3 regions of the Marinobacter sp. MBR-105 genome follow, and region 1 is predicted to be linked to each of the others. Evidence: predicted binding sites of a transcription regulator. Region 1 holds the regulator's gene; each other region holds the start of a gene.

Region 1 (10,781 bases):
GGCGCCTCGGTAACCGGCGGCGGAATAACATCTTCATGCTGTTGTTGCGGCGCCCGGACCGGCTGGCCGCCCACGGTGACCGGTTGCAATGAGCGCTGGGGGGCGTTAAAGACACCGGTGAAGGTTTCCGACAGCACCTTGTACTTGCCCTCATTCACGGACGATACCGAGTACATCACCACGAAAAAGGCAAACAGAAGCGTGATGAAATCCGCATAGGAAATCAGCCAGCGTTCCTTGTTATGGAGATCATCCTGGGGTGGTCTGCGACGGCGCATAGGAAGCCCTGGCCCGGAATTACTGCAGGAAGCCCCGCAGTCTCAATTCGATGGATTTCGGGTTTTCGCCCTCGGCAATGGCGATAATGCCATCGATCATCATGTCCTCATAACGGGTGCGTTCCTTGATGATGCCCCGCAATTTATTGGCCACCGGGAAGAACAACAGGTTGGCCAGGGCAACGCCGTAGATGGTCGCCACAAAGGCCGTGGCGATGCCGCCACCCAGTGATTGGGGATCTTCCAGATTGGTCATGACCTGAATCAGGCCCATCACCGCGCCAATAATACCAATCGTGGGGGAATACCCACCCATGGCCTCATAGACCCTGGCCGACTCCAGATCGCGCTGCTCCCGGGTTTCCAGGTCCACTTCCATGATACTGCGAATGGACTCGGGCTCGGCACCATCAACCAGCAACTGCAGCCCTTTCCGGGCAAACGGCTCGGGCTCTCTCTCCGCAAGCCCTTCTAGGCCCAGCAGGCCCTGTTTGCGGGCTTTGACGCTCCAGTCGATGACCTTGCCAATGCCATCTTCCAGCGAGATGTAGGGCGGAATAAACACCCAGCGAACCTGACCGAAGGCACGCTTGAGCATCGGCCAGGAGGTTTGCAGGATGGTCGCCGCCAGAGTTCCGCCCACCACGATCAACCCGGCCGGGCCGTTGAACAGCGAACTGACAGCGCCTCCTTCCAGCAGATTGCCACCCAGGATGGCCACGAACGCCAGGATGATTCCGAGCAGGCTCAGAATATCCATCAGCTCACACCTTCAACCAGCCGCGCGCCAATATCCTCCAGCGCCAGAATCTCGTCGCTCAGTCCGGCTTTGGCCACAGCCATCGGCATGCCATAGATGACGGAGGATTTCTCATCCTGGGACCAGATCACGGAACCGGACTGCTTCATCATCCTGCAGCCTTCCTTGCCGTCGGAACCCATACCAGTGAGGATCAGGCCCAGGGTTTTGCCTGGGAAGCTCCTGGCCAGAGAGCCGAAGGTAACATCCACACAGGGTTTGTAATTCAAGCGGTCATCGCCCGGAAGAATCCGCACTTTTGCCTGCCCGCCGCGACTTTCAATCATCATCTGCTTGCCACCGGGCGCCAGCAGGGCCAGTCCCGGACGAAGCACGTCGCCGTCCTCGGCCTGGCGCACCTCAATGCGACACAACTTGTTGAGCCGCTCGGCAAAGGCCGGAGTGAAGCTGGCGGGCATGTGCTGAACCAACACGATGGGCGCGGGAAACGAAGCCGGTAACGCCGTTAGCACCTTTTGCAGCGCAACGGGGCCACCGGTGGAAGTGCCGATGGCTACCACACTGTAGTGCCTGGCGGCCGTTTTTCTGGCGGGTTTACGAACCGGCTCGGAGGTCGCAGGGTCTTTACGGGGTTCCGTCGTTACCGGGCGGTGCAGGCGCGAACCGGCGCGCTCGACAGGTTCACGGCGAGGTTCCGCAGCCGGTGCCGCCGGCCTCGGGGCCACAGGCGCCGATCGGGCACCCGGGCGGCTACCGGCCACATCCAGAATACGCTGGATAAGGATTTTCTGAAGTTGACTGGTGTCCCTGGCAATTTCCTCGAAGTTCTTGGGCAGGAAATCCACTGCCCCGGCTTCCAGGGCATCCAGGGTAACGCGGGCACCTTCATAGGTCAGGGACGAGAACATCAAAACCGGGGTGGGATGTTTGCGCATGATCTCGCGCACGGCAGAGATGCCGTCCATCACCGGCATCTCGTAATCCATGGTGATCACATCGGGGCGCAGTTTTTCTGCCAGCTCGACACCTTCCCGCCCGTTGGTGGCGGCGCCTACCACTTTAATCTGGCCCGAGGCCGTCAGGATTTCCGTCAGCCGTTTGCGAAAAAAGCCCGAATCATCCACGACCAGGACAGAAACTGTCATCCATTTCTCCTACACAATCCCGGAAATTCCTGCTCAGCCGTAGTGCTGCAGGAGGCTCGGCACATCAATAATCAGGGCGATACGGCCATCACCGGTGATGGTGGCGCCGGCCATTCCTGGCGTCCCCTGCAGGGCCCGGCCCAGAGGTTTGATCACCACCTCTTCCTGGCCAATCAGCTGATCAACGACAAAGCCGACCTGTTTGGTCCCCATGGCCACAATCACCACGTGCGCAATCTCCGGCTCGGCCTGACCTGCCGCACCGTGCACCAGCCAGCGCTTGATGTGGAACAGTGGGAACACTTTGTCCCGCACGACAATACACTCTTTGCCGTCGACAATGTTGGTCTTGGTCAGATCCAGGTGGAAAATCTCCACCACATTCACCAGCGGCAGCGCGAAAGACTGGTCACCAAGCATGATCATCAACGTTGGCATAATGGCCAGAGTCAGCGGCACCTTGATGATAATGCTGGTGCCCTTGCCCTGTTCGGACATGATATTGATCTGCCCATTGAGCTGGCCGATCTTGGTTTTCACCACGTCCATGCCGACACCCCGACCAGAGACATCGGAAATCTGGTCCTTGGTGGAGAAACCGGCCGCAAAAATCAGATTGAAGCATTCGTTATCGGTAAGGCGGTCTGCCGCATCCTGATCGTACAGGCCCTTCTCGACCGCCTTGCGGCGCAAGACATCAGGATTCATACCGGCGCCGTCGTCGACAATGGACAGCAGAATATGGTCGCCTTCCTGCTCCGCCGACAGAGTCACGGTTCCAGCGCGAGGTTTGCCGGCCTTTTCCCGTACGTCCGGTGCCTCGACACCATGATCCACGGAATTTCTCACCAGGTGCACCAGGGGATCGGCCAGAGCTTCAACCAGGTTTTTATCCAGGTCGGTTTCCTCACCGTGCATGACCAGATTCACTTCTTTCTTCAGACTGCGGGCCAGGTCGCGCACCACTCTGGGGAAACGGCCGAAAACTTTCTTGATCGGCTGCATCCGTGTTTGCATGACGGCAGCCTGCAGATCCGTGGTCACCACATCGAGATTGGCCACTGCCTTGTGCATGTGTTCGTCTTCGCTTTCGGAACCCAGACGCTGCAGGCGGTTACGCACCAGCACCAGTTCGCCCACCATGTTCATGATGTCGTCCAGGCGCTTGGTATCAACCCGAACCGTGGTTTCGCCCGCTGGTGCGGCCTCACGGGCAGGTGCAGGCGCAGGGGCCGGCTTGGAAGCGGCCTTGCTCTCGGCTTTGGCTTCCGCTTTCTTTGGTTCCGGGGCTGGTTCGGCCTTGCTTGATGGAGCCGGCGCAGGCTTGGGCTCACCTGCGGCAGCCCCCGCGCTTGGGCCTGCACCCTTGCCATGCAGTTCGTCCAGCAGGTTCTCGAATTCGTCGTCGGAAATCAGATCGGCGTCACCGGATGATTTCTCCGAGCCACCGCTGGTGTCGATATCTGCCTTGGGCGCTTCATCTTCCGCAGGCGCGCCGGCAAACTGGCCCTTGCCGTGGAGTTGATCCAGCAGGGCCTCAAATTCATCGTCGGTAATCTCATCACTGTCTGAGCCGCCGGCGGATTCTGCCGGGGTGCTCACCTGCTCGTTGCCGACCGGTTTCTGGCCATCGGATTTTTCATCCGCCAACGCGTCCAGCAGCTGCTCGAACTCTTCGTCAGTGATATCGCCCTGATCCCCTTGCTGTCCGACATCCGCAGACGACGGCTCCTGTGCCGGGGTTGGTGCTTCCACCGCCGGTGCATCCTCGGACTCGGGTTTGGCGAGTGCATCCAGAGCTTCAATCAGTTCGTCCGGCGCGGGCGTCGGTTCTTCCCGGTTGCGGACTTCTTCGAACATGGCATTAACGTTGTCCAGCGCCTCCAGCACCACGTCCATCAGGTCCGGTGTTACCTTGCGCTTGTGATTCCGGAGAATATCAAACACGTTCTCCGCAGAGTGGCAGCAATTAACCAGTGCCTCCAGCTGAAGGAAGCCTGCGCCCCCTTTCACGGTATGGAAGCCACGGAAAATGGCGTTCAGCAGATCGCTGTCATCGGGATGCTGCTCCAGATCCACCAGCTGCTCCGACAACTTTTCGAGTATCTCGCCGGCTTCTACCAGGAAGTCCTGCAGGATCTCTTCATCAGCATCTAACGCCATGCGTCACCCTCTTTATTATCAGAATCCGAGACTGGACAGCAGATCGTCCACATCGTCCTGTCCCGAAACTACATCTTCCCGCTCATCGGCCTTGATCTGGGGCCCTACCCCTTTTTCGGCCGATTCTTCTTTTTCTTCAATCTGATGCACTGTGCCGGTCAGTTGATCAACGTGGCTGGCCATCACCACCAGACCAAGAAGGTTGTCTTCCACCTCTTTCACCAACGCGGTGACCTTCTGGATAACCTGACCGGTAAGATCCTGAAAATCCTGAGCCAGAAGGATTTCCGACAGGTTCTGGTACAGACTGTCGGAGTCTGTCGTCAGGCCAGCGAAGAACTTGTCGATGCGACCGTAAAGCTCCCGAAACTCCGCAGGCTCCATTTCACGACGGCGCAGACGCTGCCACTCATCCCGCAGGGAAACCGCTTCATCCCGCATGGCGTGAGCCACCGGCATGCTTTCCTCAACCAGATCCATGGTGCGGTTCGCCGCCTGGCTGGTCATCTGAACCACATAGGCCAGACGGTCAGAAGCGTCGCTCATCTTCGACAGCACTTCTTTCTGCTCGGCATTACGCGGGTCTATCTGGAAGTTCCGGATTGCCTCATGGAGGCTGCGGGTCAGTCGCCCCACTTCCCGATACAGACTCTGATCGCGAACCTCGCTCAGTTCATTGATCAGGGTCATCGCCTTGGCATAATTCCCGGCGTTTACATTCTCGGCCAGGTCGGAGGCCTGCTTTTGAAGCTTCTCCGCCACCTCCGGATCAAGGCCCTGATGGTTCTGTTTGGTATCACTCATGGCGAGCCATCCGACCTCTGGTTACTGGATTCGTTCGAAGATTTTCTCGATCTTTTCCTTCAGCACGGCTGCCGTGAAAGGCTTGACCACATACCCGTTCACCCCGGCCTGAGCCGCAGCCACGATCTGGTCCCGCTTAGCCTCTGCCGTTACCATCAGAACCGGCAGGTTCTTCAGGTTTTCATCAGCACGGACAGCCTTCAGAAGGTCAAAGCCCGACATGCCGGGCATGTTCCAGTCAGTCACCAGGAAGTCATACTTGCCGCTTCGGAGCATGGGCAACGCGGTGTTGCCATCGTCTGCTTCATCCGTATTGGTGAAGCCGAGATCTCGCAGCAGGTTTTTGATGATGCGTCGCATTGTGGAGAAGTCATCCACAATGAGAATTTTCATGTTCTTGTCCAATGGGACCTCCAGTCAGTAACACCCGGAATTCATTCAGCCTTTTGGAAGTCTAGCAGGCTGCTACCTTAAGCGCTTATTGTGTGGTGTTTGCGCACGTTGTAAAGCATCGTTTACCAAAAGCTACACAGCTTGCTGAGAGAGAAACACAGCACCTGGCCGATCAGTCGTTGTCACCATCCCGCCACTCGGCCAGCCGGCTGCGAAGTCGCAACGCCGCCTGGCTGTGAATCTGGCTTACCCGACTCTCACTGACCCCAAGTACCGCGCCGATTTCCTTGAGGTTGAGCTCTTCCTGGTAGTACAGGCTCAACACCAGCTTTTCGCGCTCAGGCAATTGCTCGATGGCGTCCGCCAGACTGCGCTGGAAAGCGCCGGAAGCAATACCGTCCAGTGGATTCTCACTGGCCTCTGGTTCTTCTATCGGCAGCTCGCCGGATTCATTGAGCTCATCAAGGCTAAAAAGTCGACCGCTGTTAGCGTCGGCCAGTGAGGCGTGATATTCGTCCAGACCAATGCCGAGCTCTTCGGCCACTTCAGCATCCTGGGCCTCGCGCCCGGTACGATCTTCCACTTGTTTGATGGCACTGGCGATTCGCCGGGCATTACGATGCACTGAGCGGGGCACCCAGTCGCCTTTGCGGATTTCGTCCACCATGGCGCCACGGATGCGAATGCCGGCATAGGTTTCAAAGGTGGCGCCCTTGCCTGAAGAGTAGCGCTGCGCAGCCTCCAGCAGGCCAATCATACCGGCCTGCATAAGGTCTTCGAGCTGCACCGATGCGGGCAGTCGGGCCATGAGATGAAGGGCGATTTTCTTGACCAGCGGCGCATGCTCTTCAATCAGGGCTGAAGGGCTCCTGGCGCCGGCCTGATGGTAAATTCCCAGATTTTTCGCCAATGTCATGTATCCGGTTTTCTTGTAGGACTGGATTCAGATCAGACTTCGACGAGCCGCTCCACGAAGAACTCGAGATGCCCCCTGGGAGAGGACGGCAAAGGCCAACTGTCCACTTTTTCGGCCAGAGCCCGGATAGCCAGCGAGGCTTTCGCCCTCGGATAGGCATCCAATACCGCTTTCTGTCTTTGGACGGCTTTCTTGACGGCCTCGTCGTAAGGCACGATACCTACATATTGTAGTGCCACATCCAGAAAACGCTCGGTGACCCGGGTCAGTTTTTCAAACAGATGGCGGCCTTCCTGCTCATTGCGGACCTGGTTTGCCAGGATACGGAAGCGGTTGGTGCCATAATCCCGGTTCATCAGTTTGATCAGCGCGTAGGCATCGGTAATGGAAGTAGGTTCGTCGCAGACCACCAGCAGAAGTTCCTGCGAGGCCCTGAGGAAGCTGACCACCGATTCAGAAATACCTGCGGCGGTATCCACAATCAGGACGTCAATCTGGTCGCCCAGCTCACTGAAAGCGTTGATCAGGCCGGCATGTTCCATGGCGCTGAGTTGGGTCATACGCTGGGTGCCGGAGGAAGCCGGTACAATCTTGATACCGCCAGGGCCATTCACCAGCACGTCTTTCAGATCACAATCGCCGCTGAGTACGTCTTGAAGATTTCGATTGGCGGTAATGCCGAGCAACACATCGATGTTGGCGAGCCCGAGATCCGCGTCCAGCAAGACAACCCGGCGCCCCTTCTGGGCCAGGGCGATACCGAGATTGACCGAAACATTGCTCTTGCCGACACCGCCCTTGCCGCCGGAAACCGCAATCACCTGAACCGGATGTGGTCTGCTCATACTGTTATCAGTCTCTTACTACGTTCTTGTACGGGCACGCGTGCCGGTGTTTTATTCTGGTCGCCAACGAGGCTCAGGCACCTTCGGCGACTGTCTGTGCGCTCTGCACGGCCTTAAGCCGTTCTACGCCCAGGCGCACTAACGGAATGGCCTCCGCCCTCTGGAGATCTTCCGGTATCTTCTGGCCATCGGTGTACCAGGCCACCGGTAAGCTGGTCTCCATAACGAACCCGAGCGCTTCGCCCAGGGTCAGGGCCTCATCAATCTTGGTCATGATGCAGCCTGCAAGGCTTGCCATCTTATAGCAATGCCACACGGATTTCATGATACGTGGCTGACTGGTGGCGGAGACCACCAGATGTGTACGGATATTGTGATCGCTGCGAGCCAACTCCGCCAGTTGTTCCTGGTAACCGCGGTCGGCACTGGTCAGGCCGGCAGTGTCAATCAGCACCAGGTGTCGATCCGATAACTCATCAAGAATGTCATCCAGGGAATGGCTCTCATCCACCACACGCACGGGCACATTCAGGATGCGGCCGAACACGAAGAGCTGTTCATGAGCGGCCACACGATAGCGGTCGGTGGTCACCAGTGCCAACGAATCCGGACCATGCTCAAGGACGTAGCGGGCCGCCAGCTTGCCAATGGTGGTGGTTTTGCCAGACCCGGTTGGCCCGACCAGGGCATAGATACCGCCGGCATCAAGCCAGTCTTCGCGACCGGTACGAACGCCGGTCGCCAGCATTTTCAGTGACTGCTTCCAGCCGTCCTCCAGACGCCCGGCCCGGTGCCGACGGGACAGAGAGCCGGCCAGCTCCGCGCCCAAACCGAACTCCTGCAGGCGCTCGGCCAATCGTTGCTGAACTGCGCTGTTGCCGGTCGGCGTGGCAGTTGCAGCCTTACCACTGACCAGATCACGCAGAGAGCTGATTTCGGCACGCATACTGGCCAGTTCATCGGCATAGCCACCGGCGCCGGATTCGCTACCCGCAAACGGCTTTGCCAGCGCTTCATCACTGGGACGTGACGCCGGAAAATCGGCAGTCTCGAAAGACAAGGACGACGCCACGCCACCTGAGGCGCCACTTCCTGCGCGCTTTTCCCGAACCTCACGAATGCGACTGCGGGACCGGTTCAGCTCCTCTTCCAGCCGACGATGCTGCTCGGCCTGCATCTCTGCCAGCCGGGAGCCGTTGGTGGCTTCAACCGCCCTATCGCCAAGACGCTGACGCGCCATGTTTTCGTCGTAGTCGAGTGCCGTCACGATCTCAACACCACCATCAACCCGGCGGTTAGACAGAATAACGGCATCCGGCCCCATTTCGTGGCTTACCTGCTTCAGGGCCTCAGCCATGGACTGCGCAAAAAACCGTTTTACTTTCATGCTGTTTCATCCTCCCACCGGCAAGCACTCTGGCTCCCCGCGATGCTCCGTCGGTTTATTGACCCACAGAAGCGACTATCGTGATCTGTTTGTTATCCGGGATTTCCTGGTAAGAGAGCACATGCAAACGCTCTACCCCGTAGCTGGCAAACTTCGCCAGTACTGGCCGCAAGGGCCCCGAAACCAGCAGGATGGCGGGCTTGCCGAGCATTTCCTGGCGCTGCACGCTGTCCTGAAGGGATCGTTGCAGCTTTTCCACCATGTTGGGCTCAAGCACCAGACCAATGTCATCCTGACCGCCGGATTGTTGACTCTGCTGAACAGACTTCAGCAATAACTGTTCCAGGTCTGGATCCAACGTGATAACAGGGATTTCGGCGTCGTTGCCACAAATACTCTGAACAATCATCCGGCGCAGCGCCTGGCGGGCTACCGTGGTCAGTACTTTCGGGTCCTGACTCTTTGGATGCACGTTCACGATGGCCTCGGCAATGGAGCGCATATCCCGCACCGGCACTTCTTCTTTCAACAGGTTCTGCAAAACTTTCAACAGGATGCTGATGGAAATCGTGGTCGGCACCAGTTCCTCCGCCAGCTTGGGCGAAATCTTCTCCAACTGGTCCAGCCACTTCTGGGCTTCTTCGTGGCCAATCAGTTCATGAGCGTGTTTCTGCAGGATCTGATTCAGATGTGTCGCCACCACGGTACTCGCATCCACCACGGTGTAACCCAGGGTCTGGGCCTGATCCTTCCTGTCGGACTCAATCCAGATGGCGTCCAGGCCGAAGGCGGGGTCCTTGCCGGCAATGCCTTCAACTTTGCCAAACACCTGCCCCGGATCAATGGCCAGCTCCCGCTCCGGATGGATCTCGGCCTCGGCAATGGTCACGCCCATCAGGGTAATCCGGTAGACGTTCGGCATAAGATCCAGGTTGTCGCGAATGTGCACCGAGGGCATGAGGAAGCCCAGATCCTGCGAAAGCTTCTTACGAACCCCCTTGATCCGACTGAGCAATTGTCCACCCTGGGATTTGTCTACCAACGGAATCAGGCGGTAGCCTACCTCCAGCCCGACAATGTCCACCGTGGCCACGTCATCCCATCCGAGCTCGCGGGTTTCTCCCGGCGCCGGCAGTGCCTGCCCCTCGCCACCCGGACGATCCGGAGAGATTTCCGCACCCTGCCGGGCCGCACCACCAGCCATGCCGCCACGGCCAACAAAACCACCTTCATCCTCAACCGTTTGCTGCTGTTTCTTCCAGATAAACCAGGCTGCGCCAGCGGCCAGCAAACCAAGGCCGAGAAACGCGATGTGGGGCATCCCCGGAATCAGGCCAAGCAGAATCAGGATACCGGCCGCAATGCCCAACGCTTTGGGAGCGCTGAACATCTGCTGAATGATCTGGCCACCCATGTCCTGGCTGGAGGTGACCCGGGTAACCATGATGGCGGCAGACGTGGAGAGCAACAGCGAGGGAATCTGGGCAACCAGACCATCACCGATGGTCAGTAACGCATAGCGCTCCATTGCCAGACCAAAATCCAACCCGTGCTGCATCATGCCGATAGCCACACCACCAACGATGTTGATCGCCAGGATCAGCAAGCCTGCAACGGCATCGCCTTTCACAAACTTCGAGGCGCCGTCCATAGAACCGTAAAAGTCCGCTTCCTGAGCGATTTCCGAACGGCGTGACTTCGCCTCGTCCTGATTGATCAGCCCGGCGTTCAGATCGGCGTCAATCGCCATCTGCTTGCCCGGCATGGCATCCAGAGTGAAGCGGGCACTGACCTCAGACACCCGGCCGGCACCTTTGGTGACAACCAGGAAGTTGATGATCATAAGGATGGCGAAAACCACCAGACCAACAGCGTAGTTTCCCCCAATCAGGACTTCACCAAAGGACTCGATGACTTTACCGGCAGCATCACCGCCCTCATGGCCGTTCAGCAATACAATCCGGGTGGACGCCACGTTCAGGCCCAGCCGCAACAGGGTGGCCACCAGCAATACCGTGGGAAACGAGGCAAATTCCATCGGCCGCATGGCGTACACACAGACCAGCAGAATGACGATGGACAGAGTGATA
Region 2 (10,781 bases), on a different contig from region 1:
CCGAATAGCGTCGGCCAGGGCTTGTCGGCTGTTAAACTCGGCATTTTCCCGGTCGATCTCCCGCCAGTATCGGCTGGAGACTTCGCTCAGTTGCCGGTCACGCTCCAGCAGTTGGCTGATCACCGCCTGTTTTTCCCGCTTAAGCCGGGTGTCATCCATCTCCGCCAGTTGTTGCGCAAAGATTTGGCTGAATTCCTTGACGGCCGAGTCGATGGCAGATGCATCAGCGGATGGGGATTGCACAACCAGCCCGAGCGCGGGCGTTTCCAGAATCTCGAACGCGGTCGCGTAGACGATGTATCCGAGCTGGCGCGTGGTCCGGATTTCCTCATAGAACGGGCTACTGATGATTTGTGCCAGCAACCGATACCGGGCTCGCTCCGCGTAGGAAGTGTTGTTGCCCTGCAGGTATAAGGTGTAACCAGTATCGGGGTGCTCAACCGCCAGATGCGCGGCGGTCTGGCCCGACGGCAGCTGGCGAATTCGCGCCCGATCCACGTTGGTACGCTGGTGATCGTTCAGCACCAGAGCCTGTACCTGTCTGGCCATATTCAGGGCACTGGCCTGTGTCAGGTTGCCATGGGCGAGCATGACGGGATCAGTGCGGGCGAGGAAACTGCCGGCAAACCCCCTCAGCTCATTCAGTGTGACGTCGCGCGCAGCGGCCAGGCGCTCCTCCACGGGAAACGTGCCTTCCAGCAAGGCGGTTTGGACAAATTCCGAAGTCTGCTGCACCGGCCGTTCTTTGCTCTTGTTTTCCAGAGCATCCATCAGGTTCTGTCGCGCGATCCTGAATCGCTGTTCGGTAAGGGCGGGATTGGCGAACTCCAGCAGTATCTGGTTAGCCAGCTTGTGCAGCTTGTCGCTGTAACCGCCGACACGGATGGTAACACCACGAAGATGGGGGTAGACGCTGTAGTCCAGCCCGGCCAGCCGGGCAGAATAGGCCCAGGCGTTGAGGTTGGTGTTAATGGCGTCCACCAGCAGTTGTGTGAGCACTGAACTCCGGGCGGATTCCCGCGCTGCCGGCGTTCTCAGGCTGACAAACAGATTGGCTTTCGGAGTGGCGAAACGGGTATCCCGGGCGTACCAGATATCCAGTCCGTCCAGTTCGGCAATTTTCTCCGGGTGAGCCATGCTATCCCCCCCCACCAGTTCGAGATCTTCTGGAACAAAGGGGTTGGATTCGGGCAGGGCAAGCTGTTCAGCCAGGCTGGGAGCTGCCGGATTATCGAGGTTCAGGGGTGTCCTGACCCAGGGCGTCTGATACCACCGCGTGAGGTTCGGCTCGCTCGCGTCCAGGTTGGGCGCAGCAATCCAGACTTTAAGGTTGGCTGGTTTCAGCTGATTGAGGATCGCCCTGTATTGCTCTGGGGCATACCGCTCAAGCAGCCAGGGGGCGCTTAGAACATCTTCAGGCGGATAGTCCTTGAGGAGTCTGGACAGTCGCATGGCCTCGCTTTGCGCTTCAGCGCGTTCCCGGAAACGGAAATCAATCATGGCCAGCTGTCGCATCTCGTTGAAGCGTTGCTGGCTGATGCCGTTGTCACGAATACGATCTATATATTCAAAGGTGAGGGCAATGATCTCATCCTGGTGTTCCAGGCCTTCCCGGGTGAGCGACATGCTGATGTCGAGAGTGGCGTGTTCGCCGGTGTCCATCCCTGTGCCTGCGGAAAGGCTTTCTACCATGCCTGCGCGTTTCAGAACGTCAAACAGGCTGCCGGGGCCTTCGTGGCCCAGCAGGTTGGCAACGTAGGCTGCGGGTTTGCTTTTATAGTAACGCTGCTGAGAGGGGATCGGGAAAGACAGCGTCATGCTGCGATTGTCTTTCAGCGTCTCGGCTGTCACTTTCTCTGGCAACCGGGAGGTGTCGTACAGCGGGTGAGGGTGAACCTTGGGTTCAAGGTTACGGTTGGCGATGGCGCCAAAGCGCTCCTGCACCATGCGTTCCAGCTCATCCAGCGGCTGTGGGCCGTAGACTGCCAGGGTCATGATGTTCGCCGAATAGTTTTCTTCCCAGAAACGAATCAGGTCAGGCCGAAGCGGGTTGCCTTCGGTATTTTCCAGGGTCTCCAGGTTGCCGACCGCAAACTGGCTGAAGGCATGCTTCTGATTGCCCGCCGCCTTCCTGACAGAAAGCAGGCGCCGGCCGTCATCTTTAAGCTTGGAACTGTACTCGGAGTGGACGGCATTGCGCTCACGATCCACCAGTTCCGGCGTGAACAGCGGATGAGAAAACTGTTGGGCGAACCGGTCCAGTGCCGGCTCCAGAAACTCTGCTTCGACATCAAAGAAATAGTTGGTGTCCTCAAACGCTGTGAACGCGTTATGACTGCCGCCGTGGCTGCGAATAAATTGCTGGTATTCGCCTGCCTCCGGGTACTTCTCGGTGCCCAAAAACAGCATGTGCTCGAGAAAGTGCGCCAGGCCAGCCCGCTCTTTCGGGTCGTTTCCGCTGCCCACAGCAACGTTCATGGAGGCGGCGGCTTTGTCTGTTTCCGGGTCCGAAGCGAGGATCACCCGCAAGCCATTGTCGAGTTCGATGAACCGATACTGGTTCGGATCATTGGGACTTTGGGTAGGTGACACACTGGCTGTCGCCAGTGGAGCCAGTAACACGGTGACGACCAGCAACAGCCTCTGCAGCAGAGCGTAGCGAGATCGAACAGGTAACGGATGTTTCGAAGTCATGGGGCCTCGGGTTCCGGAATGGCGTTCAGGTCGGAAAAGGGATCAGTGCATCTGGTTGTTTTTGGCGCTGTCAGGCTTCTGTTCTATGGTTTGGCGCGCGAGTTTGGCCGCCTGGTCAGCGTCGAGTTCACCAGAGGCGATCCGCTCCAGCACCGTCGCCATGATCGCAACGGACTGTCGATAATCGGCAAACTCGGCCTGAAACGCCTTGTCGATGGCCTGGTATACGGCCTGGATCTTGTCTTCCCGGGAACCACTGTCGGCGGCGGTGTCGTTGATGGCCTTCAGGCAGGCACGGGCGATGGCAATATAGCGTTCGGTGTTCGGATTGTTTTTCGGCATGGCAGTTTCTTTTAAACCTTGATGTATGGCTCGGTTAGTGACGCCGGATGGCGCTGGAAGTTCCCGATTATGTCATTGGTAAGAACCTCTTGCATTGCCTGGTCGTAATTAAATGACCCAATGCGGTGGTCGCGGTTTCTTGTGCTAATCTCAATCACATTGTGTCGATAAACCGGACAGGGAGTGAGGTGGAGTTGGCTGCTTTTAGAGTAATGACTCTAACAAAAACAATGGGTTACAGAGTAAAAACTCTAAAAAAGTTCGATACATGAGGGTTGCAATTAAGTAGAATTGCCGACCGATAGAATCAGCTACGACTTTAGTCGTATCTGTGTCGGTTAAAGACAAAAAACACAACAGGCAGAATGGAGTACCTATGAATTATTTCCTGACAGGCGGCACCGGTTTTATCGGTCGTTTTCTGGTTGAGAAACTCTTGGCGCGCGGCGGCACCGTGTATGTTCTGGTTCGCGAGCAGTCCCAGGACAAGCTGGAGCGGCTCCGGGAGCGCTGGGGTGCAGACGACAAGCAAGTGAAGGCTGTGATCGGCGACCTCACCAGCAAAAACCTTGGTATTGACGCGAAAACGCTGAAATCACTGAAAGGAAATATTGACCACGTATTCCATCTTGCCGCGGTCTACGACATGGGCGCAGACGAAGAAGCCCAGGCGGCCACCAATATCGAAGGCACCAGGGCGGCTGTTCAGGCTGCAGAAGCCATGGGCGCCAAGCATTTCCATCATGTGTCATCCATCGCGGCAGCGGGTCTGTTCAAGGGTATCTTCCGGGAGGATATGTTCGAAGAAGCCGAGAAGCTTGATCATCCTTACCTGCGCACCAAGCACGAATCCGAAAAAGTTGTGCGTGAAGAATGCAAGGTTCCGTTCCGCATCTACCGCCCTGGCATGGTCATTGGCCATTCGGAAACCGGCGAAATGGACAAGGTTGACGGGCCCTATTACTTCTTCAAGATGATTCAGAAGATCCGTCATGCGTTGCCCCAGTGGGTACCCACCATCGGTATTGAAGGTGGCCGGCTGAACATTGTGCCGGTGGATTTCGTCGTCGATGCACTGGATCACATTGCCCATCTGGAAGGCGAAGATGGCAACTGTTTCCATCTGGTGGACTCCGATCCGTACAAGGTGGGTGAGATCCTCAATATCTTCTGCGAGGCCGGCCATGCCCCCCGCATGGGTATGCGCATCGATTCCCGGATGTTCGGTTTTATTCCGCCGTTTATTCGCCAGAGCATCAAGAATCTGCCTCCGGTCAAGCGCATTACTGGTGCGCTTCTGGATGACATGGGCATTCCGCCCTCGGTGATGTCTTTCATTAATTATCCGACCCGTTTTGATACCCGGGAGCTGGAGCGGGTACTGAAGGGTACAGACATTGAGGTGCCGCGACTGCCGTCCTATGCCCCGGTGATCTGGGACTACTGGGAGAGAAATCTGGACCCGGATCTGTTCAAGGACCGCACCCTCAAGGGCACGGTTGAAGGTAAGGTTTGCGTGGTCACCGGCGCGACCTCGGGTATTGGCCTGGCAACGGCAGAGAAACTGGCAGAGGCCGGTGCCATTCTGGTCATTGGTGCCCGCACCAAGGAAACTCTGGATGAAGTGGCGGCCAGTCTGGAGGCCAAAGGTGGCAACGTGCATGCTTACCAGTGCGACTTTTCGGACATGGACGACTGCGACCGCTTTGTGAAGACGGTGCTCGATAATCACGGCCACGTGGATGTACTGGTGAATAACGCGGGTCGCTCCATCCGCCGCTCCCTGGCGTTGTCTTTTGACCGCTTCCACGATTTTGAGCGGACCATGCAGCTGAACTACTTTGGCTCCGTTCGGCTGATCATGGGCTTTGCGCCAGCCATGCTGGAGCGTCGCCGCGGGCACGTGGTGAATATTTCTTCCATCGGGGTACTTACCAACGCTCCGCGTTTCTCGGCCTATGTCGCCTCGAAATCCGCACTGGACGCGTTCAGCCGCTGTGCCGCTGCGGAATGGTCGGATCGCAACGTGACCTTCACCACCATCAACATGCCGTTGGTGAAAACGCCGATGATCGCGCCCACCAAGATCTACGATTCCGTGCCGACGCTGACACCGGATGAAGCCGCGCAGATGGTGGCGGATGCGATTGTGTACCGGCCCAAGCGCATTGCCACCCGTCTTGGCGTGTTCGCACAGGTTCTGCATGCGCTGGCACCGAAGATGGGTGAGATCATTATGAACACTGGCTACCGGATGTTCCCGGATTCTCCAGCAGCCGCTGGCAGCAAGTCCGGCGAAAAGCCGAAAGTCTCTACCGAGCAGGTAGCCTTTGCGGCGATTATGCGGGGGATATACTGGTAATCGTCGTTATAAGCCAAAAAAACCCGCCTCGGCGGGTTTTTTCGTTTCAGGTTGGAGATTTCATTCCTGGGGTTCTTCTGCAATTTCGATTGGCGGCGGCGGAAACCCGCCCAGTTCACGCCAGCGATTGACGATGCCGCAGAACAGGTCTGCTGTCTTTTCCGCGTCGTAGGCGGCCGAGTGGGCTTCCTTGTTGCTGAAGGGAATGCCCGCCAGTTTACAGGCCTGGGCCAGCACGGTGTGGCCGTAGGCGAGGCCCGCCAGGGTAGCGGTATCAAACGTCGAGAATGGATGGAACGGGTTGCGTTTGATATCGGCTCGCAGCGCTGCCGCGAAAACGAAATTATGGTCAAACGTGGCATTGTGGCCCACCAGTACCGCTCGCTTGCAGTCGTGTTCTTTTACCGCCTTGCGGATGGGAGAAAAAATCTCGCTCAGACCTTCCCGTTCTGGTACCGCCTCCCGCTCCGGGTTCCAGGGATCGATGCCGGTGAAATCCAGGGCCGACTGCTCCAGATTGGCGCCTTCGAACGGGTCGATTTGCTGCACGTGAGTTTCGCCCCGGCGCAGCCAGCCATCCTCATCCATGGTCAGCATTACGGCGGCGATTTCCAGCAGAGCATCACGTTCCGGGTTGAAGCCGGCGGTTTCCACATCGATCACCACCGGCAGAAAGCCGCGAAAGCGCTGGGACATGGGGTGGGGCTGTTTGTTTTCGTCTGACACTCGAACTCCGATGTTCGTGGTAGTGAATGAATAGGGTTTACGCCAGGCGCCAGTTAACGGTTTCGCCGGCCTTCAACGGAACAATGCCGCCGCCGGCCAGAGGCAGGATCTCCGGCATGGTCCAGGGTTCCCGCACCAGCGTCACGGTGTCGGTGTTCCGGGGCAGGCCATAGAAATCGGCGCCGTTGAAGCTGGCAAAGGCTTCCAGCTTGTCCAGAATGCCCAGTTCCTCGAAGATATCGGCATACAGGCCGATGGCGCCGTAGGCGGAGTAACAGCCAGCACAGCCGCAGGCGGCTTCCTTCTTGTCTTTCGCGTGTGGGGCAGAATCCGTGCCCAGGAAGAAGCGGGGATCGCCGCTGGCCACGACCTCTCTTAGCGCTTCCTGATGCTTGTTGCGCTTGAGGATGGGCAGGCAGTAAAGGTGTGGGCGAATACCGCCGACCAGCATGTGATTGCGGTTATACATCAGATGCTGCGGTGTGAGAGTTGCCCCTAGGTTATTGCCCTGATGGTTACGGACAAACTCGGCCGAATCGGCAGTGGTGATATGCTCAAGAACCACCCGGAGCGACGGGAACGCAGTCAGCGTGGGCGCCAGAACCCGCTCCAGAAACACCTTTTCCCGATCGAAAATATCGATGTCGCTGTCGGTCACCTCGCCGTGTACCAGCAACAGCATGCCGCAATCCGCCATCGCCTCCAGCACCGGGTAGATATTGCGAATGTCCGTTACGCCGGAGGCAGAGTTGGTGGTGGCGCCAGCCGGGTACAGTTTCGCTGCCACTACGCCGGCGGCTTTGGCTTCACGAATGGTCTCGGCGGTGGTGCTCTCGGTCAGATACAGGGTCATCAGGGGCTGGAAGTCCGTTCCCCGGGCCGCGGCCAGAATGCGATCCCTGTACGCCATGGCTGCGCTGGCATCGGTTACCGGCGGCACCAGGTTAGGCATGATGATAGCGCGGCCGAAGCAGGCGGCGGTGGCGGGCACCACATCGTTCAGAATGTCGCCGTCGCGCACGTGCAGGTGCCAGTCGTCCGGGCGTGTGATGGTTATCTGTCGGGTCATGAGAAGGTATCCGAAAGCGAGCGCAAAATTTCGCGGATTATATCAGAAGCGAAAAGCAGATGTTTTTAACCTGATCGTAAGTTATCCGGCTCAAGTTCCCGGTCGGGTCGCCGTTAACCGGTTAGTTCACTGGTTTAAAGGCTCCACGGGGCATTCCTATGGTTTCACCCAATTGGTTCTTCAGGCAGAGCAGATTGCTGAAATTGCTGGCGACGGCAGGGTTGATGTCATTGCCCTCTGCGCCTGTGCTGTCATCCAGTTATGGTGCCGGTATTGAAAACAGCCAGTGGTATCTCTCCGAGTCGGTCTTTGAGTGTTCCCTTGTCCATGAGGTTCCTGGCTTTGGCCGCGCCGTGCTCAGGCACCGGGCAGGGGAAGACCTGCGTTTCTATCTCGAATCGGATCTGAGTGTGATGCGCCCCGGCCAGGGCCAGTTAGTGGTTGAAGCGCCGCCCTGGCGGCCAGGAGTTCCACCGAGCCCCATTGGTGCTGTGCAGGTAACGGATAGTCCGCGCTCGGTGAACCTGGGGAATCGGGAAGCGGTGTTGATTGCCCAGGGGTTGTCCCGAGGTATGCAGCCGACAGTAACCCGAGCCGCGGTATACAGCGGCCAGCCCGTGCGGGTGCAGTTGTCGAATGTGAATTTTTCCGGCCCGTACGCCGGCTATCGTGAATGCGTTGCCAGTCTGCTGCCGGTTAACTTCGACCAGGTTCGGCGCAGCCGGGTTCCGTTTGCCAGCGGGAGTACCAGCCTGTCACAGGCAGACATGAACTTGCTCGACAATATTGTGACCTACGTGATGGCCGACAGCACGGTAGAAAGAATCTTCGTGGACGGCCATTCCGACAGTATTGGTAGCCGGATTGATAACCGCGCGCTGTCGGAGGAAAGAGCCAACGTGGTGGCCGAGTATCTCAAATCCAGGGGAATCGATGAGACTATGCTGACGGTCCGGGCCCACGGTGATCAGTATCCGGTTTCCCGCCGGCCGGCTGATAACCGCCGCACCACCATTCGTTTGCAACGCCAGGGTGAGCGCCCGGAACTGCTGCAGGCTAACGGTATGGGGAGCGAGTTTTCGGGATAGCCGGAACACGCCATCCCGAGTTTCAATATACTGCGTTCAGGACTTCCAGGTGCGCGGCCACACCCTCTGCCAGGGCTTTCAGGTGATACCCGCCTTCCAGCGTGGAGATGATGCGATCGTTGGAGTGGTCATGGGCGACACTCACCAGCATTTCCGTTAACCATCGATAATCCTCGGTTTCCAGATTCAGCTCCGCCATGGGGTCCAGCCGATGCCCGTCAAAGCCTGCCGAGATCAACACCAGTTGCGGACGAAAATCCTGCAGTTTCTTGAGCCAGGCGGCTTCAACCGTCTTGCGGTACTCAGCCGCTGAGCAGTCGGCTGCAATCGGCGCATTGACAATATTGTCGGCCTGCCGGTGCACATGGGAATGCGGATAAAACGGATGCTGAAAGCTGGAACACATCAGTATGCGTTCATCACCACTGACAATATCTACCGTGCCGTTACCCTGATGCACATCGAAATCGACAATGGCCACCCGCTCAAGGTGATGGAAGGTGAGCGCCCGCATCGCCGCCAGGGCGATATTGTTATAGAAACAGAACCCCATCGACTTGGCACGTTCGGCGTGGTGTCCCGGTGGCCGGGCGCAGACAAAAGCGTTGGTTACCTGGCTGCTCATCACCATATCGACAGCCTGCACATTGCCCCCCGCGGCCAGCTTCGCCGCTCTCAGGGTGTCCGGCATCATCGCGGTGTCCGGGTCGGTGAACACCCGGCCCCGGGTTGGCTGCATCAGGTCCAGCTGGTGCAGATAGCTTTCCGGATGCACGGTCAGCAGTTGGTCCCGGGTGATTTCTTCCGGACGAACCCAGTCCAGTTCCTGTTGTAGGTTGGTATCCGCGAGGTAGGCGAGAATGCTTGAAAGACGCTCAGGGCTTTCCGGGTGCTCCGGGCCCATGTTGTGTTTCTTGCAGTCGTCGTGGGAAAAAAATGCCGTGGTCATGGGTAATGCCTGAACCTGAGTATGCTTATTATCGCTTTCATGTTATCAGGGATAACCGAAGCCTGTCGTATTTCTTTGGTCTAATAACTCGTTAGTCGATTTACATCATGAAATCGCCACCTAAGATAAGGTATACACTGATAAGCAAGCCGTTTTATTGAAGTTTGTACATTCCTGTCGCGCACACCACTGGGAGAGCCGCGTTGAGTACCCGCTATCTGGAAAGCCTGTTCAATCCTGAATCCATTGCCGTTATTGGCGCCTCGGAACGCGCTGACAACCTCGGGGGTATGGTGTTGCGGAACCTGCTGGGCGGCGGCTATCCGGGCCGGCTCGTGGTGGTCAACCAGAGCGACTACGAAAACGTGCACGGGGTGCCCTGTGTGCGCAAAGTGTCCAAACTGGATTTCAGTCCGGACCTGGCGATCATCTGTACCCCGCCGGACACGGTGCCGAAAATGATCCGCAAGCTGGGTGAATGTGGCGTGCGTACCGCCATTGTAATGACCGGGGGCATGTCCCGGACTCACAGTAAAACCGGCCAGCCATTGATGTATTCAGTACGCGATGCCGCCCGGGAGACCGGCATCCGCGTACTGGGCCCCAACACTATCGGTTTGATGGTGCCGGCGCGGCATCTGAACGCCACCTATGCCCATATGGGGGCCATTCCCGGCCGGGTGGCCTTCGTGGGGCAGTCCGGCACCATTGCCAGTTCGGTGCTGGACTGGGCCTTTGCCAGGGGGGTGGGATTCTCCTACTTCCTGACCCTGGGTGATGGTATGGACATCGATCACGACGACCTGATCGATTATCTGGCCCAGGACACCCAGACCCGAGCCATTCTGCTGCACATTGAAAACATCCCCAACCCCAGGCGCTTCATGTCGGCAGTCCGGGTGGCCTCCCGGACCAAGCCCGTGATTGCGGTGAAATCCGGACGGGTGCCCGAATCCGAGTGGTTTACCCATGCCTTGCCCGCTGGTATCAAACGCAGTGACCCGGTCTACGATGCCATGCTTCAGCGCGCCGGTGTGTTGAGGGTGGACGGGCTTGGCCAGATGTTTGATGCCCTGGAAACCCTGACCCGGATGCGCCCGCTGCGTCGGGAATCCCTGGCCATCATGGCCAACGGCGTGGGCCCCGGCGTATTGGCGGTGGATCGGCTGGCGGATCTCGGCGGTGAACTGGCGGAGCTGTCGGAAGATACGGTCAGGGAGCTGGGAGAACTGCTGCCGCCGTACTGGACCCGCAAGAACCCCATTGACCTTAACTATGATGCCACGCCCGAGCTATATGGCAAGGCTATCAAGATTCTGGCGAAGGACCCTAACGTGGCTAACGTACTGGTGATGTACGCACCCACACTGATCGAAGACAGCCTGCAGATTGCCGATTCCGTGGTGCAGGCGTCCAAGGGCACCCGCTTGAACATCTTTACCTGCTGGTTGGGGCAGAGCACGGTGATGGATTCCCGGGAAGAGTTTTACCGGGCGGGGTTGCCATCGTTCTTTAACCCGGAAAAAGCGGTGATGGCGTTCATGCAGCATG
Region 3 (9,548 bases), on a different contig from region 1:
GCCTCACGCTCCGGAGACCACCAGTAACCGTTGTAGATCACCTCGGCATAGCGCGGCATCAGGCTGTCTTTCAGGTGTGCCACTTCACGGTCCAGGGTGATGGACTCAATGGCGCGGTGGGCGCGCAGCATGATGGTACCACCCGGAGTTTCGTAACAGCCGCGGGACTTCATGCCCACGTAGCGGTTCTCAACGATGTCCAGGCGGCCAATACCATTTTCACCGGCCAGCTTGTTCAGGGTTTCCAGCACCACGTGGGGCTTCATTTCCTGACCATCTACGGCAACGATGTCGCCCTTCCTGTAGGTGAGCTCCACGTAGGTGGGCTTGTCCGGGGCGGCTTCCGGAGACACACTCCAACGCCACATGTCTTCCTCGGCTTCGGCCCACGGATCTTCCAGGTTGATGCCTTCGTAGGAGATGTGCAGCAGGTTGGCGTCCATGGAGTATGGGCTCTTGCCCTTCTTCATTTCCACCGGGATGTTGCGCTCTTCACAGTACTTGAGCAGCTTCTCGCGGGAGTTCAGATCCCACTCACGCCAGGGAGCGATCACCTTCACACCCGGCTTCAGGGCATAGGCGCCAAGCTCAAAACGAACCTGGTCGTTACCTTTACCGGTAGCACCGTGAGAGATGGCATCTGCACCCGTCTCGTTGGCAATGTCGATCAGGCGCTTGGCAATCAGCGGGCGGGCGATGGAGGTGCCCAGCAGGTACTCGCCTTCGTAGATGGTGTTGGCGCGGAACATCGGGAACACGTAATCGCGCACAAACTCCTCGCGCAGGTCCTCAATGTAGATTTCCTTAACGCCCAGCGCTTCGGCTTTCGCGCGCGCCGGCTCCACTTCCTCGCCCTGGCCAATATCGGCGGTAAAGGTTACCACCTCACAGTTATAGGTATCCTGCAACCACCGAACGATGACGGAAGTATCCAGGCCACCGGAATAGGCCAGCACCACCTTTTTAATATCAGACATGCCCTTGCTCCAGACTGAACAGAATGGATGTGTTGAAAAGAAGGGCAACATTGTACGGGATGGCGGGGGGAATGGCTATAAAGTCCCTACCCTGTCAAAGGATAGGGGCGCTATGGGAGGTAATTGTGCGAAGTTAGCCAGCGGCTTGGGATTGCTGGGTTACCACTTCTTCGCGGATGCCGTCCCAGCCTTCTTTGATTGAACGAAGTAGTTCAATCACCTCATCCAGTTTGGCCATATCGTTGCGGGCACTGCCTTCCAGCAAGGTGCGCTCCATATAGTCGTAAAGAGCTTCAAGCCGCGCCGCCAGATCACCACCTTTCTCGAAATCGAGGAACGAGCGAAGCCCGCCGATGATCTCAATCGCTTTGTTCAGCAATTGCGCTTTGCCAGCGTAATCTTTGGCCTGCATCTTAGCCTTCGCCATATTGATACGCTCAATGGCACCGCTGTACAACAGCTGGATGAGCTTGTGGGGATCGGCATCGGTGATGCTGGTTTGGGTGTTAACGCGTTGGTACGCTTGTAAACCGTTCATAAATAACCTCGTTTCACCGTATTACTCTCGATTGTTCTGTGGCGCCAGTGCAGCCAACTGCTGAGTGACATAATCCCGGGTACTGTTCAACTGCGAGATCAAGGAATCCGCCGCACTGAACTGACTGATCAGACGTTCCCGATAAGCGGCAATACGCTCCTCAAGACGAACCTGGCTCTCCTGAATCTGCTCAAGCTCGCGATTAAGACTGTCTGTACGGGATTCAATGGCGCCGTCTGCGCCCACAATGTTGGTTACCAGATCAACCGTACGCTCACCCACACCTTCCACAAAGGTTATGGAACCGCGATTACCCGTCTGGTCACCAAGAATTCGAACCTGCAGCCCCGAAGCACCACCATTGCCATTTCCAAGGAAGAGTACCTGGCCGTCGCCTTCCGCAGCCCGGCCATCAATGGTACCGGCCACATCCAGGCCGTCCGTGCTGGTGTTAGTATCCAGCCCAAACAAGGCCGCATCTTCGGCGGATGCCAGGGCCACTTTTGAATCGCTACCGTAGTCCGCCGACGTGAACATCAGGTTTCCACCGCCATCCAGACCAACCTGCAATCGGGTACCGGCTGCATTCAGAGCATTGTTGGCGTCCAACTGAGCCTGAATATCATCCAGAAGCGCCTGCTGACTGATGCCATTTCCCTGGGTAAGCTTCAGGTTAACCGTAATATCCCCATTCACGGTCAAAGCAAGATCATCATTGGTATCGGTAATATCGAACGTAGCGCCGAGTGCCGAACCAGCTACCAGCTGCCCCTGTGTGGCGGCCTGGGTAATATTGATGTCATACTCGCCGGGCTCCGTATTCAAGCCGCTGCGCACAAATTCCACCTGGCCGTCTGTGGTACGCCCCTGCTCCGCAAACAGAGCCGTAACCTCATCAGGATTAGCCTTAAGAACTTCTTCGAACTTCGCCCGGTCGAATTCAAGGCCGCCGGTCTCAAAATCAGTGGTGATACCCACATCGGCCAAACTGCGAACACTGGCGTTCTCCATGCCAGGCACCACGCGGGTAAGAATATTCCGCAACTGGCTCTGAATCGTCCGAACCGTGGAATCGCCGGTCAACAGGCTGCCAACACCAGCCTCGGCATTAAAACCGGCAAGGCTGTCAATGGTGGATTGCAGCGCGTTGAACTTATCAACAAAGCCCTGAACCCGGTCTGCCACCGCGCCAAAATCCTGAGCCACCTTGATGGTAGAGGTGCCAGTTTCTTTGATATCAAAGGTCAGTCCATCAATCACATTTTCAAACGTGTTGGTGGAGCGGGTAACCGTTACACCATTGATATCCATTACCGCATCGCTGGCAGTAATAGTTTCTTTCAGGCCGGAGTCCGCATCCATTCCCGCGTTGAAGGCAAAACGTGAAAGGCCGGTGTTGTCGGTATCTGTACCAGCTGAATCGCCCGTGACAGAAATACTGACTGCGTTGGCGGTACCCGTCTCATCCGCAGAAAGCACCAGCTGGTATCCACTACCGGTATCGATTATTCCAGCGGAAACACCGGCATCCGCTTCGTTAATGGCATTCGCCAGGCCTTGAAGCGTGTCATTACTGCTGTCTATGGTGATATTCGTGATTTTGTCACCAACCGACAACTCCAGAGTGCCCTGCCCAACGCTGGTTGCGTCACGATCCGTAAACACATCCCGGGAAGCCAATGCCTGAGCAGAAGCAAGACTGGTGACCTCCACACTGTATGTGCCTCGGCTTGCCTTGGTGGAATCGACAGAAACACCGATATCGTCATTGGAGGAAGACGCAGAAAAGGCCTTGAGGTTATCCGGTGAGCTCAACTGCCGCATAGGCAGACGAAGTTCCGTTACGGCACTGCGCAACTTGCCATAGGCGGATAACAGCGCCTCGGCTTGCTGGGTTTTCTGGGTTAAACGGGTTTCAGTGGGTTTGCGCTCCGCCGCCACCAACTGATCCACCAGGTCCGAGTTCAGTACCCCGGAACCAATTCCCAACGATGATATACCTGCCATAACCATGCCTCCTCAAGGGGGCCAATGTCTTCACTGAACTGTGTATCGGCCGAAAGCGGCAAAACTTTGCCCTAATGGCGCAAAAATTTGTAACAACGCGTTAAACCAAGCATAGCCCCGAATCAGACCGGGTGCAGCCATAACGCAGAACACCGCCGGACCTTCTCAGGTGCGGCGGTGCTGAAATACCGTTGTAGTCATCCGCGCAAAAGCGGCAAGCTTTTACACCTTGATGTTAAACAACGTCAGCGGTTCGTCCTGCTGCAATTTTTCTGCCAACCTCAAAGCCACTTCATCCGGAATCTGGCGGATGACTTCCTGGGTTTGCTGATCAACCACTTTAACAATGGTCTGGCCCATTTCGTTATCCACTTCAAATTGCAGATCCCGCTGCACATTCTGAACAAAATCGTTCAGCTGGCTGACCGCCTGGTCCAGCTCTTCACGCTGCGCCTCGTTTCGCTCCTGCAGCCGCTCGGCTTTGGAGGCTTCATTAGCAACGTTGCGTTGAACCTGGGCTGCGCCGACAGTCGAAGCAGCAAGGTCAGGGGCGTTCCGGCCCTCGGCCTGAGATGACGACAGCGCCTTCACCGGGGCCTGATCACCGGCATTCACCAGTTTCAGGTTCGGGTTGTTCAGGTTAACGTCATTCATAGCTTCACCTCGCTATCCTCAAACGGCGGAAACCGGAACCCGAAGATTCCGGCTGTTACCGCTAGCCCCTTACTGCAGGAGGGACAGAACCTGCTGCGGACGGGCGTTCGCCTGAGCCAGGACGGAGATACCGGCCTGCTGCAGTACCTGAGACTTGGAGAGCTTTGCGGTTTCGGCCGCGAAGTCTGCATCCAGGATCCGGCTGTTGGCAGCACTCAGGTTTTCAGCCGTAGATGCGATATTCGAGATTGTAGACTCAAAGCGATTCTGGACCGCACCCAACTCAGCTCGCAAACTATTGACCTGATCAAGCGTCTTATCAATTGTGTTAATTGCGTCAGATGCACCCTTGCGATCGGAAATATCAACTTTATTCAGCGTATCAGCAGCCGTGGTCAAGCCACCTGTGCCCCCGAAGACAGGGGTAGTATTCGCCGGAGTGCCAGCGCTCACCGAAATGGATCCACCAACTTTGGTAGACAGTTTTATCCCAGCTTCATAAGTTGTTGAACTGGTCGCTACCCCGGTCAACTCGGTTGCATCGGAAATTTCCGCCTTGATATCACCACCATCACTATCGGAGAAGATAACCTGCCCACTGTCATTTAAGCTCGCCTTTACTCCAGTCTCGGTAGAGAATTGATTTACTTTATCTACCACCCCTTGAGCACCCAGCCCCGATGAAAGCGTGATACTGACATCATTTAGCTTCAGAGTACGGTCGGCGGCAAGAGTGGTTGCTCCCGACAAGCCGGTTTCAATCCTGGTTTCAGTCTCGCGAGACGCACTGACACCAGTTTCAACACTCTTGGCATTGATTTTTTCAACCAGATCACTGCCGTTGGCAACGTTGGTCCCATCAATTGCAATACCGTTAATGGTCAATCCATCTCCAGCAAGGGTAGTGATCGCCCCGTTCGTAACACTTGCTTGAGCAGTGGTTACAGCTGCCCCGAGTTGGCTAGCGCGCGTATCAACACCTTGAACGCTAATCGTTTGTCCAGCATTGGCACCGACTTGAAAGGTCAGGCTATCAAGAGCGCCATTCAGAATGCTTTGTCCATTGAATTGCGTAGCTTGAGAAATTCGATCCACCTCCTCAATCAACGCGCTAACTTCTTGATTGAGCGCCTGACGATCTGAAGCAGAGTTAGTGTCGTTTGCGGACTGCACTGCCAAATCACGAATTCTTGAGAGAGCGCCAGTAATCTCACCAAGAGCCCCTTCAGCTGTCTGAGCGTAGGAAATTCCGTCGTTCGCATTACGCTGAGCAACATTTAGCCCAGAAATTTGGGATTGAAATCGAGTTGAGATGGCCAAGCCTGCCGCATCGTCTTTCGCCGAGTTAATACGAAGACCGGAGGATAGACGCTCTAACGCTTGATCGTTCAACTTTTGAGAGCTGTTCAACTGATTCTGAGCAGACAGAGACGCAACGTTAGTGTTAATACCGAGAGCCATAATACTTCTCCTTCGACAAATGTCGTTATTTCATGGAAAAGGTCTGGCGCTCTTTTTTGGTTTGGAAGCGCCGCCCTGTTACTCCACTTAACGGCACCCCACCCGGTTGCTTTAGAAAAAATTTCAACGATTTTGTAAAGGAATGTAAAACGTAAATTCTGAGATCAAAGTAAGTTTGATTGTGGCCCAGAGGCCACACCCAAATTCCGCCGCACTCCGGCAACAAAAGTTACCGCACCGCCATACTCTCTGGTGATCCTATTCTTCCGGTGGATACTTTTGACAGCATCCGACGCCATCGCCAAAAAACTGATCGCCGCTCCAGCTGCAGCAATTTTATTGCCTTCAAGGCTTGCTGCGAAAGAAAGTCCAGCACCCAATGTCGGCATAATGACATTGCTGGACATGTTGATACGATATTCGGCAGCCTCGCGCTCAAAGCAATGCACTCTTCTAGTGAAACGTGATAGATAATCCTGAAAAGCTTCCTCTTTCCGGGCATCTGTCTTTTCTAAAAGAATTTTACCTAATATTCTCTCCGCTTCGCCCCTTAACTGCTGCGCAGACGAGGCGTGCTCGCGCTTGAATGCCATCAGCCTATTAAGGTCAAGCCCCTCAATATCTATCTCCGGCAGAACTGCTAATCGAACCTTTTCCTGCCATTTCAAATCATTTATGGATTGCAGCTCAACTTGCGCTCCTCCGATAATGCCGGCCAAGTGTGAGCTGGTCGTAAACGGTGTTGCATTAATCGTACGTAAACTTCCGAGCGTTAATGCAAGATAGACCATAAAGTAATCCGCAACGACAGCATTGACGAGATACCACTCACCCTCACCCTTCGTGGCCCACCCTTTGTTCACAAGATACTCCGGAATTTCCAGTAGCTTCTCCGCATGGATACGAACAGTCCTGTGGGTCTGAAAGCTATTCCCGTGATCGGTGCTACTTCTTTCAAGAAACCCGATAAAGCGCTCGCTAAAATCTGGAACTTCATGCAAATGGAGGTAAGGCACGAGGTGATTAACGCCGCACTCTGCACTGAGTTCCTGCATGAACGGACTTAACAGTTCATCGGGCCTTTGAACATGCTCATACGGAACAACAGAATACAGTTTGTCCCAGTATAAAATTGCACTGGCAATGGCAGACTCTTTCGGCAAGGAGATGGTTGGGAAATACAAGGCCTTTTTGAGATTTGCTGGCACTGAAGCCTCCTTTTTTTGAGATTTGGCGTCAGGCCCAGCAATCAGTCAGGCATCAACTCCGCCTGAAAGATCATCACCCTCTGCCTTTCCATCGGTAAACCGGCGAATTTTCAGGGCCGCTTCTCTAATATCGAATAGGTACTTGAGAGCCTCAGGCTGCATAAAGCTCCCTCTGGCCCGTCAACACGGATTGCCGAAAATACGGATTTGTTAACGAGGCCTTGGTGATCAGGTCAACGGGCCGATTGAAAAGTGCCTCCAACTCAAGTTTCAAATCAAAGAAAGCAGCAGCTGTTTGTCGAGCTGACAAGCCAGCTTCAAACGACACAAGAAAATCCAGGTCACTTTCCTCCCGGAAACGGTCCGTTGTGGCCGACCCAAAAACCGCAAGGTGGCTGACATGATGACGCCTACAGAGTTCTGCAAGGTCGCCGGCGTGTTCTTTGAAGATATCTGGAATGGGGGTCTCTGCCATGATGCTCTACCCGGTCACGAGAATGCGTAGACTCTATCATAGCCCGATAACAGAGCCCCATGTACCTTTGGGGCCAGACCCCAGGACATTTGGTGGGGTGAAATGTACTGGCGCCCACCCCACCCAATTGCTCGATAGCCCCAGCACCTTTCGCTATACTCCATCCGAACTTACTGATTGAGAGCACACGTAACATTGCACATCCCTACCTGCTGGGTTATCGCTGGCCCGAACGGGTCAGGGCTGTATCACCTTTTAATTCAGGAGTCTCTCAAGTGACCCAGAACGCGGATGGCCAGACAATATCAGCAGCAACCATTCTTGAAAGTCTTTCTCGCGCAGTTGAAAAGGAACTCGAGCGCAAGCGTAGGCTTGGGCATTATTATGTAACCTACGAAAATGGTGCCGCCTGCTTCCATGGCGATGACGCACCTTGTCAGGAGAAGCCTGAAGATACGCAAGTTTGAAATTTGGGGTCAGACCCCAGGACATTTGGAGGAGTGAAATGTAATGATGCCTATGCCCGTATAGACACCAACCGCATCAGGCAACCGCCGAGACAATCGACTCAAGCTCCCTCAATTGCACCGGTGCTTTCTTTAGCAGAACATCCTCATTGATAATCAGGATGACGCATTTGATAACGTCTGTGGTGTTGGCCATATGGGCCGCTTGTTTAACCGCTTCCAGCTCCTCAATCACCCGCCGTCCCTTCAGCGACAGCCTTTTGTCCGCTTTGCCAAGAGCCAGTGGATTGCCCAATTTCTCGGGCAAAGTTCGAGCGATGTCGGGGCTAGTTGCCAACTTGTGGATGTAGTACTTCATCAGGCAGGAAACAAATTCCGGCGAACCACCAACTTCTGCTGCAGCCAGGTTCAGAACATCAAGCAGGTGAGCCGGCAATCGGGTTTCCAGGCTCTTTCGCTGTGCCTCTAACTGCTTATGAACCATGGGTGTGGATTGGTGGGGCAGCAAGCACACTTCGCTACAACTATCGCACACACCAACCAGCACATTTTTGACGGCACCGCTCCCATCGCTGAACGGCACATCGCGCAGCTTGAACGTCGCAGTTTGCAGAGAGTGGCAATTCGAACACACCGCCTTCTGCTGGGGTCAGACCCAGTACATTTCGCAGGGTGAAATGTACCATCCCAACTCCACAAAACCGGCAACCCTTTTCCCATCCCCCACGCCAACTTTCCGGCACCAGGCAATACCCTGTTCAAAACCTGACCTAAAAACCATCAATTAAAACAGCCAGATAAAGCCACTTTCTTAAAACTGGCACACCCTTCGCTAGGTATCCGGCAAAACGGCAATTTAACGAATTTCCGCCGGCAAGGGTTCCCCCTCTATATCGGGCATCTGGTTTTCGGCGCCTCTGAGCAGGAGAATAGATATGCCTCAGGTCATCAACACCAACATCGCTTCGCTAAACGCTCAACGCAACCTTAATACATCCCAGGGAGACGCTAACGTCGCCCTCGAAAGGCTGTCCTCTGGTCTGCGCATCAACTCTGCCAAAGACGATGCTGCAGGCTTGGCGATTTCTGAGCGCTTCACCTCCCAGGTCCGCGGGCTGAACCAAGCCATCAGAAACGCCAATGACGGCATTTCCTTTGCGCAGGTCGCTGAAGGTGCTCTTGAAGAAACCACCAACGCGCTTCAGCGAATCCGTGAACTGGCGGTACAGTCCGCTAACGACACCAACTCTCCTTCGGACCGTAAGGCTTTGAACCAGGAAGTTTCAGCGCTGATTTCCGAAATTAACCGAATTGCAAGTACAACTCAGTTCAACGGGCGTAACATTCTGGATGGAAGCTTTGCAGATTTCAGCTTTCAGGTTGGAGCCAATGCAAATCAAACGATCGGAGTGGACGGAGTTGATGCACGAGGCTCTAAACTCGGCGCTTCCGTCTCTTCTGGAACAACATTTGATCAAGGCAATATTACAAGCTTTAGCACAGCCGGATCGTTAAGCATTAATGGTGTGGACGTAGACCTGTCTTCAGCAACCACTGGGCAAGACCTCATTAATCAAATCAACTTAGTCAGCCCAGATACTAATGTTACGGCGCAAAAGGCGGGTGAGACGATTGTAGATACTGGTGCATTCAGCGCGCCAGCCGCTGCAGATAGCCCTGCAACAATCACCATTAATGGAACCGGTATTGAAATTACAGACTCCGACGACATCGACTCGACCATAGACAAAATCAACGAGA

Evidence for each region. Region 1 encodes FliA, which starts transcription of late flagellar genes. Its sites were predicted from a motif close to CTAAAGTTTNNNNNNNNNNNGCCGNTAA; they were not measured.
Region 2: a site for FliA is predicted at 7,283-7,310, ahead of ACSSVV_RS16805 (flagellar protein MotY). Genes of this name have one in related genera too.
Region 3: a site for FliA is predicted at 5,725-5,752, ahead of ACSSVV_RS19685 (flagellin N-terminal helical domain-containing protein). Genes of this name have one in related genera too.

Annotation. Positions count from the first base shown of each region.
Region 1 covers NZ_JBRJHG010000001.1:541,215-551,995, forward strand. The annotation lists gene motD (flagellar motor protein MotD) at 1-278, opposite strand, end outside; gene ACSSVV_RS02615 (flagellar motor protein) at 298-1,038, opposite strand; gene ACSSVV_RS02620 (protein-glutamate methylesterase/protein-glutamine glutaminase) at 1,038-2,183, opposite strand; gene ACSSVV_RS02625 (chemotaxis protein CheA) at 2,217-4,346, opposite strand; gene ACSSVV_RS02630 (protein phosphatase CheZ) at 4,365-5,150, opposite strand; gene cheY (chemotaxis response regulator CheY) at 5,172-5,555, opposite strand; gene ACSSVV_RS02640 (RNA polymerase sigma factor FliA) at 5,716-6,459, opposite strand; gene ACSSVV_RS02645 (MinD/ParA family protein) at 6,492-7,304, opposite strand; gene flhF (flagellar biosynthesis protein FlhF) at 7,378-8,691, opposite strand; gene flhA (flagellar biosynthesis protein FlhA) at 8,747-10,781, opposite strand, start outside.
Region 2 covers NZ_JBRJHG010000016.1:28,599-39,379, reverse strand. The annotation lists gene ACSSVV_RS16830 (insulinase family protein) at 1-2,694, opposite strand, end outside; gene ACSSVV_RS16825 (hypothetical protein) at 2,737-3,036, opposite strand; gene ACSSVV_RS16820 (SDR family oxidoreductase) at 3,413-5,398, shown strand; gene rnt (ribonuclease T) at 5,459-6,124, opposite strand; gene pyrC (dihydroorotase) at 6,162-7,193, opposite strand; gene ACSSVV_RS16805 (flagellar protein MotY) at 7,352-8,281, shown strand; gene ACSSVV_RS16800 (histone deacetylase family protein) at 8,304-9,230, opposite strand; gene ACSSVV_RS16795 (bifunctional acetate--CoA ligase family protein/GNAT family N-acetyltransferase) at 9,434-10,781, shown strand, end outside.
Region 3 covers NZ_JBRJHG010000023.1:38,611-48,158, reverse strand. The annotation lists gene ACSSVV_RS19705 (argininosuccinate synthase) at 1-977, opposite strand, end outside; gene fliS (flagellar export chaperone FliS) at 1,111-1,515, opposite strand; gene fliD (flagellar filament capping protein FliD) at 1,537-3,522, opposite strand; gene ACSSVV_RS19690 (flagellar protein FlaG) at 3,745-4,176, opposite strand; gene ACSSVV_RS19685 (flagellin N-terminal helical domain-containing protein) at 4,246-5,637, opposite strand; gene ACSSVV_RS19680 (hypothetical protein) at 5,802-6,845, opposite strand; gene ACSSVV_RS19675 (nucleotidyltransferase family protein) at 6,997-7,320, opposite strand; gene ACSSVV_RS19670 (hypothetical protein) at 7,596-7,787, shown strand; gene ACSSVV_RS19665 (hypothetical protein) at 7,864-8,421, opposite strand; gene ACSSVV_RS19660 (flagellin N-terminal helical domain-containing protein) at 8,723-9,548, shown strand, end outside.